Regions from separate parts of the Streptomyces sp. NPDC055962 genome, predicted to be linked through region 3. Evidence: riboswitches for the same ligand, from Rfam matches in the RefSeq annotation. Region 3 holds a riboswitch; each other region holds the start of a gene.
The links. Region 3 has a riboswitch for cyclic di-AMP ahead of ACFC51_RS34070 (C40 family peptidase). Riboswitches for the same ligand answer to the same signal wherever they lie in the genome.

Region 1 (3,200 bases), on a different contig from region 3:
CATCAGTGTGTTGAAGCGCTTCACGGCGTTCGCCGACCGGGCCGCCATGCCGTACGCCTCGTCGACACGGCGCAGCGCCTGCGGGAAGGAGATCTTCTCGCGCATGGACAGGGCGTCGATCATCGCCTCGGCCCGGTCCCCGATGCCGCGCTTGGGCACGTTGAGGATGCGCCGCAGCGGGACGGTGTCCTCGGGGTTGGACAGCACCCGGAGGTAGGCCAGGACGTCCCTGACCTCCTTGCGCTCGTAGAAGCGCACTCCGCCGACGACCTTGTAGGGCAGTCCGACGCGGATGAAGATCTCCTCGAAGACACGGGACTGGGCGTTGGTGCGGTAGAAGACGGCGACGTCGCCCGCCTTCGCGTCGCCCGCGTCCGTCAGCCGGTCGATCTCGTCGGCGACGAACTGCGCCTCGTCGTGCTCGGTGTCGGCGACGTAGCCGGTGATCCGGGTGCCGGTGCCCGCGTTGGTCCAGAGGTTCTTGGGGCGGCGGCTCTCGTTGCGCTCGATGACGGCGTTGGCCGCCGAGAGGATCGTCTGCGTGGAGCGGTAGTTCTGCTCCAGCATGATCGTCGTCGCATCCGGATAGTCCTCCTCGAACTGGAGGATGTTGCGGATGGTCGCGCCGCGGAAGGCGTAGATCGACTGGTCCGCGTCACCGACGACGCACAGCTCGCCCGGGGCGTCGGCCTCGCCCGCCGGGCCCACCAGCTCGCGCACGAGGGTGTACTGCGCGTGGTTGGTGTCCTGGTACTCGTCGACCATGACGTGCCGGAAGCGGCGGCGGTAGTGCTCGGCGACGTCGGGGAACGCCTGGAGCAGGTGGACCGTCGTCATGATGATGTCGTCGAAGTCGAGGGCGTTGGCCTCCCGCAGCCGCGCCTGGTAGAGCGCGTAGGCCTGGGCCAGCGTCTTCTCGAAGCCGTCGGCGGCCTGCCCGGCGAAGGTCTCCTCGTCGATCAGCTCGTTCTTCAGGTTCGAGACCTTCGCCGTGAACGACTTCGGCGGGTAGCGCTTCGGGTCGAGGTCCAGATCCCGGCAGACCAGGGCCATCAGCCGCTTGGAGTCGGCGGCGTCGTAGATCGAGAACGACGAGGTGAAGCCGAGGCGCTTCGACTCCCGGCGCAGGATCCGCACGCAGGCGCTGTGGAAGGTCATGACCCACATGGCGTTGGCGCGCGGGCCGACGAGGTCTCCGACGCGCTCCTTCATCTCGCCGGCGGCCTTGTTCGTGAAGGTGATGGCGAGGATCTGCCCCGGGTGCACCCCGCGCTCGGCGAGGAGGTGGGCGATCCGGTGGGTGAGCACCCGAGTCTTGCCGGACCCGGCCCCGGCGACGATGAGCAGCGGGGAGCCGGCGTGCACGACGGCGGCGCGCTGCTCGGTGTTCAGCCCGTCGAGCAGCGCGGCGGAGTCGACCACGGGGCGCGGGGCGCCGTCGCGGTAGTAGGCGTCGCGCGGCGGCGGAGGGGCGTCGAAGACGTCCTCGAAGAGGCCCTCCGGCACCGCTTCGGGTGCGTGCTCCTCGGGGGGCGGCGGGGGGCCGTCCTCCGCTCGCTGGAGGCCGGTCAGGAAACTGTCGTCAAAGAGGCTGCTCATCGCCTCACGAGTCTAGGCGGCCGCACCGACAGCCCGGGCCGCATCGGCGACAAGGACCCCGGACCGTGCGCACAACGCGAGGGCGCGCCCACGGTCCGTGAGCTCCAGGGAGTGGTTCCGGCCACAGGGACCGCCACTCCGAAAAGGTCACGGAAATGTATCGGGCATATCGCACATCAACCTTCACAGGGACGCCACGGGTTGGCTAGCGTGCTCCGACGGGTGCCCCGTACCCCCTTGAGGCGAACCGCGCCGCACGGGTGCCCCCGCCGAATCCGTACTCCCCCGAAGGGAGCCCGGAACCGGGGACCCACACGCAGCACCGGGGTGAATCGGCCCGTCTCCACCGGACCGTAGGGCAGCCTTCCGTTCCGCCCGAACCCGACAGCTAACCCGGTAGGCGGTCCACGGAAGGAGATGCCGGCCTTGGCGTCGCATCGCAAGCCGCGCACACGCATGCGCACCACCACCCCCGCCGTCGGTCTCACGACCGTGGCGCTCGCCTCCGTCACCCTGCTCTCCACGCAGAGCGCGACGGCGGCTCCCGCCGAGCCGAAGCCCGGTATCGAGGAAGTGCAGAAGAAGGTCGACGCCCTCTACCGGCAGGCCGGCACCGCGACGCAGCAGTACAACAAGGCGAGGACCGCCTCGGCCGAGCAGCGCTCCGAGGTCGACGCACTCCTGGAGGCGGCTGCGAAGCGGGCCGACAAGCTCAACGAGACGCGCCGCGAGCTGGGCAACTACGCGGCCGCGCAGTACCGCACCGGCTCGATCGCCCCGACGGCCACGTTCTTCCTCGCGGACGACCCCCAGTCGTACTTCGACCAGGACCAGCTGATGGCGCGGATGACCAGCCGCCAGCAGAAGTCGGTGGCCGACTTCCGTACGCAGCAGAAGGAAGCGGCGGAGAAGCGCGTCGAGGCGACGAAGAGCCTGGAGAAGCTCACCGAGTCGCAGGCCGCGCTGCGCACCAGCAAGCAGCAGGTGCAGACGAAGCTCACCGAGGCGCGCACCCTGCTGTCGAAGCTCACCGCCGAGGAGAAGGCGCGGCTCGCGGAGCTGGAGCGCAAGAAGGAGGCCGAGGCCCGGCGCAAGGCCGAGGAGCTCGCCAGGCAGCAGGCCGCCGCCGCGAAGGAGAAGGCGGAGCAGGCCGACGCGGACGAGGCGGCGCAGGGGGGCACCGGGACGGGAGGCACGGGCTCCGGCAGCGGGTACGCCTCGAAGGCGGAGCAGGTCCTGTCCTTCGCCCGCGCCCAGATCGGCAAGCCGTACGTGTGGGGGGCGACGGGCCCGTCGTCGTACGACTGCTCGGGGCTGACCCAGGCGGCCTGGAAGGCCGCCGGTGTCGATCTCCCGCGCACCACCTGGGACCAGGTCGAGGTCGGCACCCGGGTGGCCACGGCGGACCTGCAGCCGGGGGACCTTGTCTTCTTCTACGACGACATCAGCCACGTCGGCATCTACAAGGGCGACGGCATGATGATCCACGCGCCGAAGCCGGGCGCGAACGTCCGCGAGGAGTCGATCTACTACATGCCGATCTACGGCAGCGTGCGCCCGGCCTGACGCGCGCCCGCAGCGGACACCGAGGACGTACCGGC
Region 2 (3,200 bases), on a different contig from region 3:
TGAGAGCGGCGGCATGTGGAGTGCCGACCTCGGCAACGGCTACTACGGCGGTCTGCAGTTCTCGCAGGACACCTGGTCGGCCTACGGCGGCACGTCGTACGCGCCCCGCGCCGACCTGGCGAGCCGCTCCCAGCAGATAGCGGTGGCGGAGAAGGTGCTGGACGACAAGGGCCCGCAGGCGTGGCCCAGCTGTGCCGTGATCTCCGGCCTCGCCCTGGACGGGACGCTTCCGGGCGTCGACCCGGGCGGCGAGCCGTCCGCCGAGCCCTCGGACACCGCGACGCCGTCCGGCACCCCCTCCTCCGAGACGGAGGACCCGGCGGACGCGGCCGACGAGAAGGCCGACGCGGACGCGAAGGGCCAGGAGAGCGGGAACGCGTCCGACGACGCGGCGGACGAGAGCGACAAGGCCGGCGAGCCCTCGGACGCCGCCACTCCGTCCAAGACCCCCTCCTCCGAGGCGTCCGGGACGTCCGGCGCCTCGAAGGGTGACGCGGCCAAGGGCGGGAAGCACCGCGGCACGCCGGCTCCCGAGGCCGGCGCGGAGTCGGGGACCGACGCGCGCGAGTCCGGCCGCCACGCCTCCCGCGGCGACTCCGGCGCACGACAGGGCGCGGAGGGCACGTACACCGTCCGCGAGGGCGACAACCTCTGGGCGATCGCCGACGCGCAGGACCTGACCGGTGGGTGGACCGCGCTCTACGAGGCCAACAAGGACGAGCTCGGCTCCGACCCGGACCTGATTCTTCCCGGCCAGAACCTGGACCTCGGCCTCGGGGCGGACGCGCAGGACGCCCCGGCGGAGACGCAGAGCGCCCCGGCGGAGACGCCCGCCGCCAACTGATCGAAAGCGGGAAAACACCCCGAAAACAGGGGTAGTTAAGAGACCTATGTCCACTTATGTGTAAGTGAGACATGGGTCTCTTTGCGTCAACTGCCGCGCCCCGTCCGTCCGGTCCGTCCATATTGCGTCCGACCTGCGAAAACGCTTCTCGCAGGCGAACCGATTCGGGCTGATTGGTCGTTATGTCCATCTTTGAATGTGGGGGTTGCGTGTGTCTACGGTCGGAGCCGCTCGCACCGCGGGCACCCTCGACCGTCACGCCGAATCCTGCCGTCGGCCGAGGGGTACCGACGCGTAAAGCGCCGTAGGCAGGAGCGGGGGAACCAGGTAGGCGCCGGACCCGGCCGTCGGAAGACGGGCGCAGGGAACGGCTAGGGGTGGAGCCGCCCGCGGAAGCGGGCGGCCGGGCAACTCACAGGCCCGAACCCGACAGCTCACCTCGTAGGCGTCGGTGAGGAGAACCATGCTGCTTTCCAGCAAGGGCAAGCACCGTCGCCCGTCCAAGGCCGTCCGTATCGCGACCCTGGCCGGCGTCACCGGTGCGGCCGTCGCCGTCCCGCTCATGGGCGCGACCGGTGCCTCCGCCGCCTCCGTCGACACCTGGGACGCCGTCGCCCAGTGCGAGTCCGGTGGCAACTGGTCCATCAACACCGGCAACGGCTACTACGGCGGTCTGCAGTTCTCGCAGTCCAGCTGGGCCGCCGCCGGTGGCACGCAGTACGCCGCCCGCGCCGACCTGGCCACCAAGGGCCAGCAGATAGCCGCCGCCGAGAAGCTCCTCGCCCTCCAGGGCCCGGGTGCCTGGTCCTGCGCCGGTGCCGGCGGCCTGACGAACGACGGTGTGGACCCGGGTGTCGACACCGGCTCCGGCCAGAGCACCGACAAGGCCGAGACGAAGGCCCAGCCGGAGCGCAAGGCCGAGCAGCCCACCACGCGCAGCGAGAAGCGCACGGCCCCCGAGAAGACCGTCACCACCCCGACCGGCAAGAAGGTCGAGAAGGGTGACGGCGAGTACAAGGTGAAGACCGGCGACACCCTCAGCACGATCGCCGACGCGAAGAAGGTCAAGGGCGGCTGGCAGAAGCTGTTCAAGCTGAACGACGACATCGTCGACGACGCCGACATGATCTTCCCGGGTCAGCAGCTCCACCTGAAGTAGTCGGAAACGGCCCGGGGTCCCCCTCCTGCCCCGGTGGCCCGGCCCGGCGCGCAGACCCCCCGCGCGCCGGGCCGCGGCCGTGTCCGGCACCCGTCGTCAGGGTGCCGGCGTGTGCCCGCCTCAGCGGCGAGCGTTCAACAGTTGTGGTTACTGGCCAGTAGAATTCTGGAGCTTTGCCCGTAATGCGGGCCCTTGGGTCCTTTTTCGTCCCAGGGGACGGGCGGACGGCCGACGGAGCGGGCCGAGCCGGTTAGGCTCGTGGCGCAAGGCCACAGTGACCCTGCACAACCAGTGTCAGATCCCAGAAGGAGATGCCTCGTGCCGTCCATCGACGTCGTCGTAGCCAGGGAAATCCTCGACTCCCGGGGCAACCCCACGGTCGAGGTCGAGGTTGGCCTCGACGACGGCAGCACGGGACGTGCTGCTGTTCCGTCCGGAGCCTCCACCGGCGCGTTCGAGGCCATCGAGCTTCGCGACGGTGACCCCAACCGCTACCAGGGCAAGGGCGTCGAGAAGGCCGTCCTCGCCGTGATCGAGCAGATCGGCCCGGAGCTCGTCGGCTACGACGCCACCGAGCAGCGCCTCATCGACCAGGCGATGTTCGACCTGGACGCGACCGAGAACAAGGGCTCCCTCGGCGCCAACGCCATCCTCGGTGTCTCGCTGGCCGTGGCGCACGCCGCGTCCGAGGCCTCCGACCTCCCGCTGTTCCGCTACCTCGGCGGCCCGAACGCGCACCTGCTGCCCGTTCCGATGATGAACATCCTGAACGGCGGCTCGCACGCCGACTCCAACGTGGACATCCAGGAGTTCATGATCGCGCCGATCGGCGCCGAGTCCTTCTCCGAGGCCCTGCGCTGGGGCGCGGAGATCTACCACACGCTGAAGAAGGTCCTGAAGACCAAGGGCCTGTCGACCGGTCTCGGTGACGAGGGCGGCTTCGCCCCCAACCTCGAGTCCAACCGCGCCGCCCTCGACCTCATCCTCGAGGCCATCAAGGAGGCCGGCTACGTCCCCGGCCGTGACATCGCGCTCGCGCTCGACGTCGCCGCGTCCGAGTTCTACAAGGACGGCGTCTACGAGTTCGAGGGCAAGTCCCGCTCGGCCGCCGAGATGACGGAGTACTACGAGGAGCTCGTCTCCGCGTACCCGCTCGTCTCCATCGAGGACCCGCTGTACGAGGACGACTGGGCGGGC
Region 3 (3,200 bases):
CACGGCAGGGGTGGCCCCCGCCTCGGCCAGCGCACGCTCCACCCCGCGCCGCGGTGGGTGCTCCGGCGCACTGCTGATCAAAGGGCGGCCCGCCAGTCCCGCGACGGGCAGCGGTCCGCTGCCCTCGGACAGCATCTGCCCGGGCGCGGTGACCAGCACCAGTTCCTCGACGAGCAGCGGCTCGACGGACACCCCCGCCGGCATCGGCCCGGCCGCCGCGGGCTCGTACGCATGGGTGAGGGCCAGATCCACGTCGCCCGCCGCCACCGCGGCCACACCGGCGGGCGGCTCGTAGTCCGTGACGCTCAGCTCCACGTCGGGGTGGGCGCGGCGGAACGCGGTGAGCACCGGGGGCAGCAGATGGATCCCGGCCGTCACGAAGGTGCCGACCCGCAGCCGGCCGCCGGACAGCCCAGCGAGCCGGGCCAGTTCGTGCCGCGCCTGGTCCATCTCGTCCAGCACACGCCTGGCCCGCCCCGCCAGCAGCTCACCGGCAGCCGTCAGCCGCGCCCCCCGGTGGTGCCGGACGAGGAGGGCGGCCCCCGCTTCCCGTTCGAGCTTGGCCAGCTGCTGGGAGAGCGCGGGTGCGGTGTAGCCGAGCCGCGCGGCGGCCCGTGTGATCGAGCCTGCCTCGGCCACCGCCACCAGCGCGGCCAGCCGTGTCGGGTCGTACATGAAGCATTCCTTTTGGCAGACCATGAAGATTGCAAGTACACGCTAAAGGGCTCAAGCCGTCAGGGTGTCCCCATGGACGCACAACTGCTCGCCTTCTTGGCCGTGGCCGCAGGAATGGTGGCGCTGCCCGGCGCCGACTTCACGGTGGTCGTACGCAACGCGCTCGCATCCCGGCGGTCCGGGCTGGCCACCGCGGTGGGAGTCGCCGGAGGGCTCGTGGTGCACACGGCCCTGGCCGTCGCCGGACTCGCCGCCGTGCTCGTGACGATGCCGGTCCTCTTCCGCACCGTCCAGCTGCTCGGCGGCGCGTACGTGCTCTACCTCGGTCTCAGCGGCCTGTACGCGCTCCGGCGGTCCGCCGGCGGAGCGGACAGGGGTGCGGAGACGGGCGGCCGGGCGCCCTCGGGGCTCCGGCGTTCGCTGCGCCAGGGCTTCCTGACCAACGCCCTGAACCCGAAGGCACCCGTGCTCTTCCTGAGCCTGCTGCCCCAGTTCGTCCCCGACGGACAGCCGCCCCTGCCGAGGACCCTGCTGCTCGCCTCGGTCGTCGTCCTGCTCGCGCTCGTCTGGTTCCCGGCCGTGGCGCTCCTGGTGGACCGCCTGGGCCGGTGGCTGCGCCGGCCGCGTACCGCCCGCGCGATCGAGGGCGGCAGTGGCACGGCGCTCACCGCGCTGGGGCTCGTGCTGGTGACCGGGCCCCTGCTGCGCTGAACCAGAGATGAGGGAGGGTCAGCGGACCCTCCCGTACCAGACGTTGCCGGACCAGATCTTCTCCAGCCGGACCACCGCCCCGGTCTTCGGCGAATGCCAGATCTTCCCGCTGCCGGCGTAGATGCCGACGTGGTACACACTGCGCCCCGCATGGAAAAAGACCAGGTCGCCGCGTTTCCGCTGCGACCTGGAGATATGGCGGGTCTTGTTGTACTGCTGCTGAGCCGTGCGGGGTAGTTTCTTCCCCGCCTTCTTGAACGAGTAGAGCGTGAGCCCGGAGCAGTCGAACCGGTGAGGGCCTGTGGCGCCCCATCTGTAGGGCGCCCCCTTCTTCGACGCGGCGATCCTGAGTGCCGTCGCCGAGTGGGCGGCGGCCTCGGCGTCGTTCACGAAGCCGGGGGCCAGCATGGTGGTCCCTACGGCGAATGTCAGAGCCGAGGCCGTACCGACCCGGGCGAACAGAGACGGGACATGAACCTGCGCAGTCATGCGCAACCCTTCGTCAGCCGCCTGTGAAGGATGACCTGTCGGGTTCGGGCTGGCGAAGTTGCCCGGCCGCGCGAAGCGGCTTCACCCCGAGGACCGTCCGGAACTCCGGCCGGCCCGTTGTGCTCGGGTCCTCCACTCCTGCCGATCCACTTCTGTCGACCAGGCATCCGGACAGCGGCAGGACTCGGCGTCCGCCCGGACCGCCCCGCCGCGGTGGCGGGGGCTTGTCGTCCCAGGGATCTTTACGCACGCCCTGCCGGATTTCCTGGCTGAAGTGTCGATATGTGAGAGTCGTCACGACTGATCCGATCGGGTGGACGCGACGGCCGGCTGGCCCCGGCGGCCGGGGCCGACCAGCCGTGTACCAGCAGCGGAACGTTGCATTCCGTTCAGCGTCCGCATGCGGTGCGCAAGTCGGGCTGTCCCCCGGGCGGGGGAGCTCCTACGCCGAACGAGCGAGGAAAACTCATCGGCTCGTCGGGCGTGTCGAAAAGCGGCGCCACCGGGGGCGATCCGTCGCCGTACCGGACGGCCGTGCCGTCCTGCTCGCGGACACCCCTGCCGCCCCGTCCGCGGACGCCCCTGCCGCCCTGTCCGTCGGGCGTGCCGACCGCCCCGTCCGCAGGGCGGCCGGACCGCTCAGCCCGTAGGGGCGGGAGGCACGGCGACCCGCCCCGCGCGTCGTTCGCCGTCCAGCAGTCGCAGCACCCTGGCCAGGGTGTCCGCGTGGATCTGCGACTCACCCCGGTCGTGCATCAGCGCGAGGGCGTCGCGGAGGGCGGTCGCCCTGGACGCGAGAGCCTGGGCAGCCCGGAGCGCTCCGTATGTGTCGCTGCCCCGGGCGGGATTGATGCGGCCGAGCTGGTCGAGCACTTCCAGATAGCAGTCGACGAACTCGGCCTCCGCGCGGGTCAGTGCGGGGAGCGGTGGGAACTGGGGTGGGAGCATCGGCTGTTCACCTCGCGGGGCGCGGCGGCTGGGACGGCGTGCGGTTCTCCACGACGTGGTCCACCAGCCCGAACGCCAGGGCGGCAGGGGCGTCGAGGATGGTGTCCCGTTCGATGTCGTCGCTGATCTCCCGCGTGGAACGCCCCGTGTGACGGGCCAGCATGGCCGTGAGCAGCTCGCGTTCGCGCAGCAGCTCGCGGGCCTGGATGTCGAGATCGGAGGGCTGGCCCTGCACCGGCTCGTCCAGAGCGGGTTGCTGGATGACTACCCGCGCACCCGGCAGGGCATGTCGGTGTCCGGGCGCGCCGGCTGCGAGCAGGACCGCCGCGCCGGCGCCCGCCTGGCCGAGGCAGAACGTCTCCACCTCGCAGGCGAGG
Region 4 (3,200 bases), on a different contig from region 3:
GCGACGATCATGTCGCGCGCCCTGTCCGAGGGCACGGACAAGCGCTCCGCCGAGGAGTTCGCCGCGGAGCTGGAGCGCTGCGGCGCCACGCTGGACGCGCACGCGGACCACCCGGGGGTCCGGGTCTCCCTCGAGGTCCCGGTCTCCCGCCTGTCCAAGGCGCTCGGCCTGGTCGCCGAGGCCCTGCGGGCCCCGGCCTTCGCCGAGAGCGAGATCGAGCGCCTGGTCGGCAACCGCCTCGACGAGATCCCGCACGAGCAGGCCAACCCCGCCCGCCGGGCCGCCAAGCAGCTGTCCAAGGAGCTCTTCCCCGCCACGGCCCGGATGTCGCGTCCGCGCCAGGGCACGGAGGAGACCGTCCGGCGGATCGACGCAGCCGCCGTGCGCGCCTTCTACGACGCCCACATCCGCCCGTCCACGGCGACGGCGGTCGTCGTCGGCGACCTCACCGAGGTGGACCTGGACGCGCTGCTCGCCGAGACCGTCGGAGACTGGTCGGGCAATGCGGGACAGGCCCGCCCGGTGCCCCCGATCACCGCGGACGACACCGGCCGTGTGGTCATCGTGGACCGTCCCGGAGCCGTCCAGACACAGCTGCTGATCGGCCGGATCGGCGCGGACCGGCACGACAGCGTGTGGCCTGCCCAGGTCCTCGGCACGTACTGCCTGGGAGGCACACTCACCTCACGGCTGGACCGCGTGCTGCGCGAGGAGAAGGGCTACACCTACGGGGTCCGCGCCTTCGGGCAGGTGCTGCGCTCGACGGCGCCCGGCTCGTCCTCCGGGGCGACCGGGGCCGCCATGCTCGCGATCAGCGGTTCCGTCGACACGGAGTCCACCGGGCCGGCGCTCGACGACCTCTGGAAGGTCCTGCGCACGCTTGCGGCCGAAGGGCTCACCGACGCCGAGCGCGAGACGGCGGTGCAGAACCTCGTGGGCGTCGCCCCGCTGAAGTACGAGACGGCGGCCTCGGTCGCGGGCACCCTGGCCGACCAGGTGGAGCAGCACCTGCCGGACGACTACCAGGCCGAGCTGTACGCGCGTCTGGCGGCGACCGGCACGGTGGAGGCGACGGCAGCCGTGGTCAACGCGTTCCCGGTGGACCGTCTGGTGACCGTCCTGGTCGGGGACGCCGCACAGATCGCGGAGCCCGTACGGGCGCTCGGCATCGGCGAGGTGTCGGTCGTCACCGGCTGACATGACGGGACATCAGGGACCCCGGCGGAGCACTCCCGCCGGGGTTCTTCCTTTTGTCTCTTTTAAGCGTAAAATACATGTTCATCCTGTGGGATGTGCGACAAAAGGCCCGTTCCGTTTGGCGGCGGAAAGCGGCCCGCTCTAGCGTCGGCCCGGCTGTCCGTCAGACGAATGCCGCATCCGTGGCGCCGGGCAGCCATCGCCGAGTCCCCGTCAGGCGCGAGCCTGGGGAGCCGGGGACCCACGAAGTCCCTGGGGTGAATCGGATCCCTGCACCTCGCGCGAGGCTCAGGGGGCCGTAGGAGACCTTCCTGCTCCGAACCCGTCAGCTAACCCGGTAGGCGAGAAGGAAGGAAAGGACCAGCCCCTCCATGGCGTTCATCCGTGCCACCGGGAAGCACCGTGCCCCGAGCCGTCTGACGCGCAAGAGCGCCGAGGTCGCCGGCATCGCGGCCCTGGCCACCGCCGGTGTCATCGGCGCCACCGCGTCCCCCGCCCTCGCCGCGGACTCCGGGACCCCCGCCGCGTCCTCCACCGGCCTGACGCAGACCGTCGCCCTCGACACCACGCTCGCCGCCCAGATCGACGCCCAGGCCCAGGCCCAGGCGCACCAGGCCGAGGTCGTGGCCAAGGCCGAGGCCGCCGCGAAGGCGAAGGCCGAGGCGAAGCGCAAGGCCGAGGCCCGGGCCAAGGAGGTCCGTGAGGAGAAGGCGCGCGCGGCCCGCGCTGCCGAGCGCGCCCGGCTGAACGCGTTCCACCTCCCGGTCGCCGGCTCCCACGTGACCACCGGCTACAAGTCCGGTGGCGCGCTCTGGTCCTCCGGCACCCACTCCGGCGTGGACTTCCAGGCGGCGTCCGGCACCTCCGTCGTCGCGGTCGGCGCCGGTACGGTCGTCGAGGCGGGCTGGGGCGGCGCCTACGGGAACAACATCGTCCTCAGGATGAAGGACGGCACGTACACGCAGTACGGCCACCTCTCCTCGATCGGCGTCTCCGTCGGCCAGAGCGTCGGCTCGGGCGAGCAGATCGGCATCTCCGGCTCGACCGGCAACTCCACCGGGCCGCACCTGCACTTCGAGGCCCGGACCACTCCCGAGTACGGCTCGGACATGGACCCCGTCGCCTACCTCCGTGCCCACGGCGTCCAGGTCTGACCCCACGCCGTACGACACCGCTCCGACGAAGGCCCCGGCACCCGCCGGGGCCTTCGCCGTGCGTCCGGGGAGGCGTGCGCCGAAGCCCCGTGGAACTGCTCCCTGGCCAAAAGATATCCATGGATTCCGCCCCGCCATCGGAAATTCCGGCCGGTTGCAATAGAGTCGCAGAACAGGCGTCGATCGGCCGCGTTTCGCGGGGATTAAGGCGGAGGTTCGGACATGCGCATTCCCGCGCATTCGGTATGCACGGCAATCCGTGACGACATCGTCTCCGGTGTCTTCGAGCGCGGCAGCCGCCTCACCGAAGAGGTGCTCGCGCGTCGCTACGGCGTCTCCCGCGTCCCCGTGCGCGAGGCGCTGCGCACGCTGGAGTCCGAAGGGTTCGTCGTCACCCGCAGGCATGCCGGCGCCTGTGTCGCCGAGCCCACGGAGCAGGAGGCCGCGGACCTCCTGGACATCCGGATGCTCCTGGAGCCCCTGGGGGCAGCCCGCGCGGCACAGCGGCGCACCGAGGCGCACCTCAAGGTGCTGCGGGGCCTGGTCAGGCTGGGGCAGGAGCGGGTCCGCCGGGGTGAGGGCGAGGATCTGCGCTCGCTGGGCGGCTGGTTCCACGAGACGCTGGCACAGGCCTCGGGCAGCCCGGCGCTCATCGCACTGCTCACCCAGCTCCGACACAAGATCGCCTGGATGTACGCCGTCGAGCAGCCGGTCCGCCCCGCGGAATCCTGGGCCGAGCACGGCGCCCTCGTCGACGCCGTGGCGCGCCGCGACGCCGAGCGGGCCAGGGCGCTCGCCACCCAGCACGCCGAGCGGGCCACGGCGGCACACCGGCTGCGGCGCACGGAC

Region 1: linked by a shared signal. The riboswitch ahead of ACFC51_RS04645 (NlpC/P60 family protein) and the one ahead of ACFC51_RS34070 (C40 family peptidase) in region 3 are both predicted to bind cyclic di-AMP.
Region 2: linked by a shared signal. The riboswitch ahead of ACFC51_RS23665 (transglycosylase family protein) and the one ahead of ACFC51_RS34070 (C40 family peptidase) in region 3 are both predicted to bind cyclic di-AMP.
Region 4: linked by a shared signal. The riboswitch ahead of ACFC51_RS29415 (M23 family metallopeptidase) and the one ahead of ACFC51_RS34070 (C40 family peptidase) in region 3 are both predicted to bind cyclic di-AMP.

What each region holds. Positions count from the first base shown of each region.
Region 1 covers NZ_JBHJYN010000001.1:1,039,448-1,042,647, forward strand. The annotation lists gene pcrA (DNA helicase PcrA) at 1-1,599, opposite strand, end outside; cyclic di-AMP (ydaO/yuaA leader) riboswitch at 1,857-2,018, shown strand; gene ACFC51_RS04645 (NlpC/P60 family protein) at 2,017-3,165, shown strand.
Region 2 covers NZ_JBHJYN010000008.1:266,752-269,951, forward strand. The annotation lists gene ACFC51_RS23660 (transglycosylase family protein) at 1-844, shown strand, start outside; cyclic di-AMP (ydaO/yuaA leader) riboswitch at 1,135-1,307, shown strand; gene ACFC51_RS23665 (transglycosylase family protein) at 1,308-2,003, shown strand; gene eno (phosphopyruvate hydratase) at 2,322-3,200, shown strand, end outside.
Region 3 covers NZ_JBHJYN010000019.1:106,844-110,043, forward strand. The annotation lists gene ACFC51_RS34060 (LysR family transcriptional regulator) at 1-675, opposite strand, end outside; gene ACFC51_RS34065 (LysE family translocator) at 748-1,386, shown strand; gene ACFC51_RS34070 (C40 family peptidase) at 1,405-1,875, opposite strand; cyclic di-AMP (ydaO/yuaA leader) riboswitch at 1,879-2,051, opposite strand; gene ACFC51_RS34075 (hypothetical protein) at 2,515-2,823, opposite strand; gene ACFC51_RS34080 (ATP-dependent Clp protease proteolytic subunit) at 2,831-3,200, opposite strand, start outside.
Region 4 covers NZ_JBHJYN010000013.1:117,286-120,485, forward strand. The annotation lists gene ACFC51_RS29410 (M16 family metallopeptidase) at 1-1,197, shown strand, start outside; cyclic di-AMP (ydaO/yuaA leader) riboswitch at 1,388-1,555, shown strand; gene ACFC51_RS29415 (M23 family metallopeptidase) at 1,569-2,351, shown strand; gene ACFC51_RS29420 (GntR family transcriptional regulator) at 2,574-3,200, shown strand, end outside.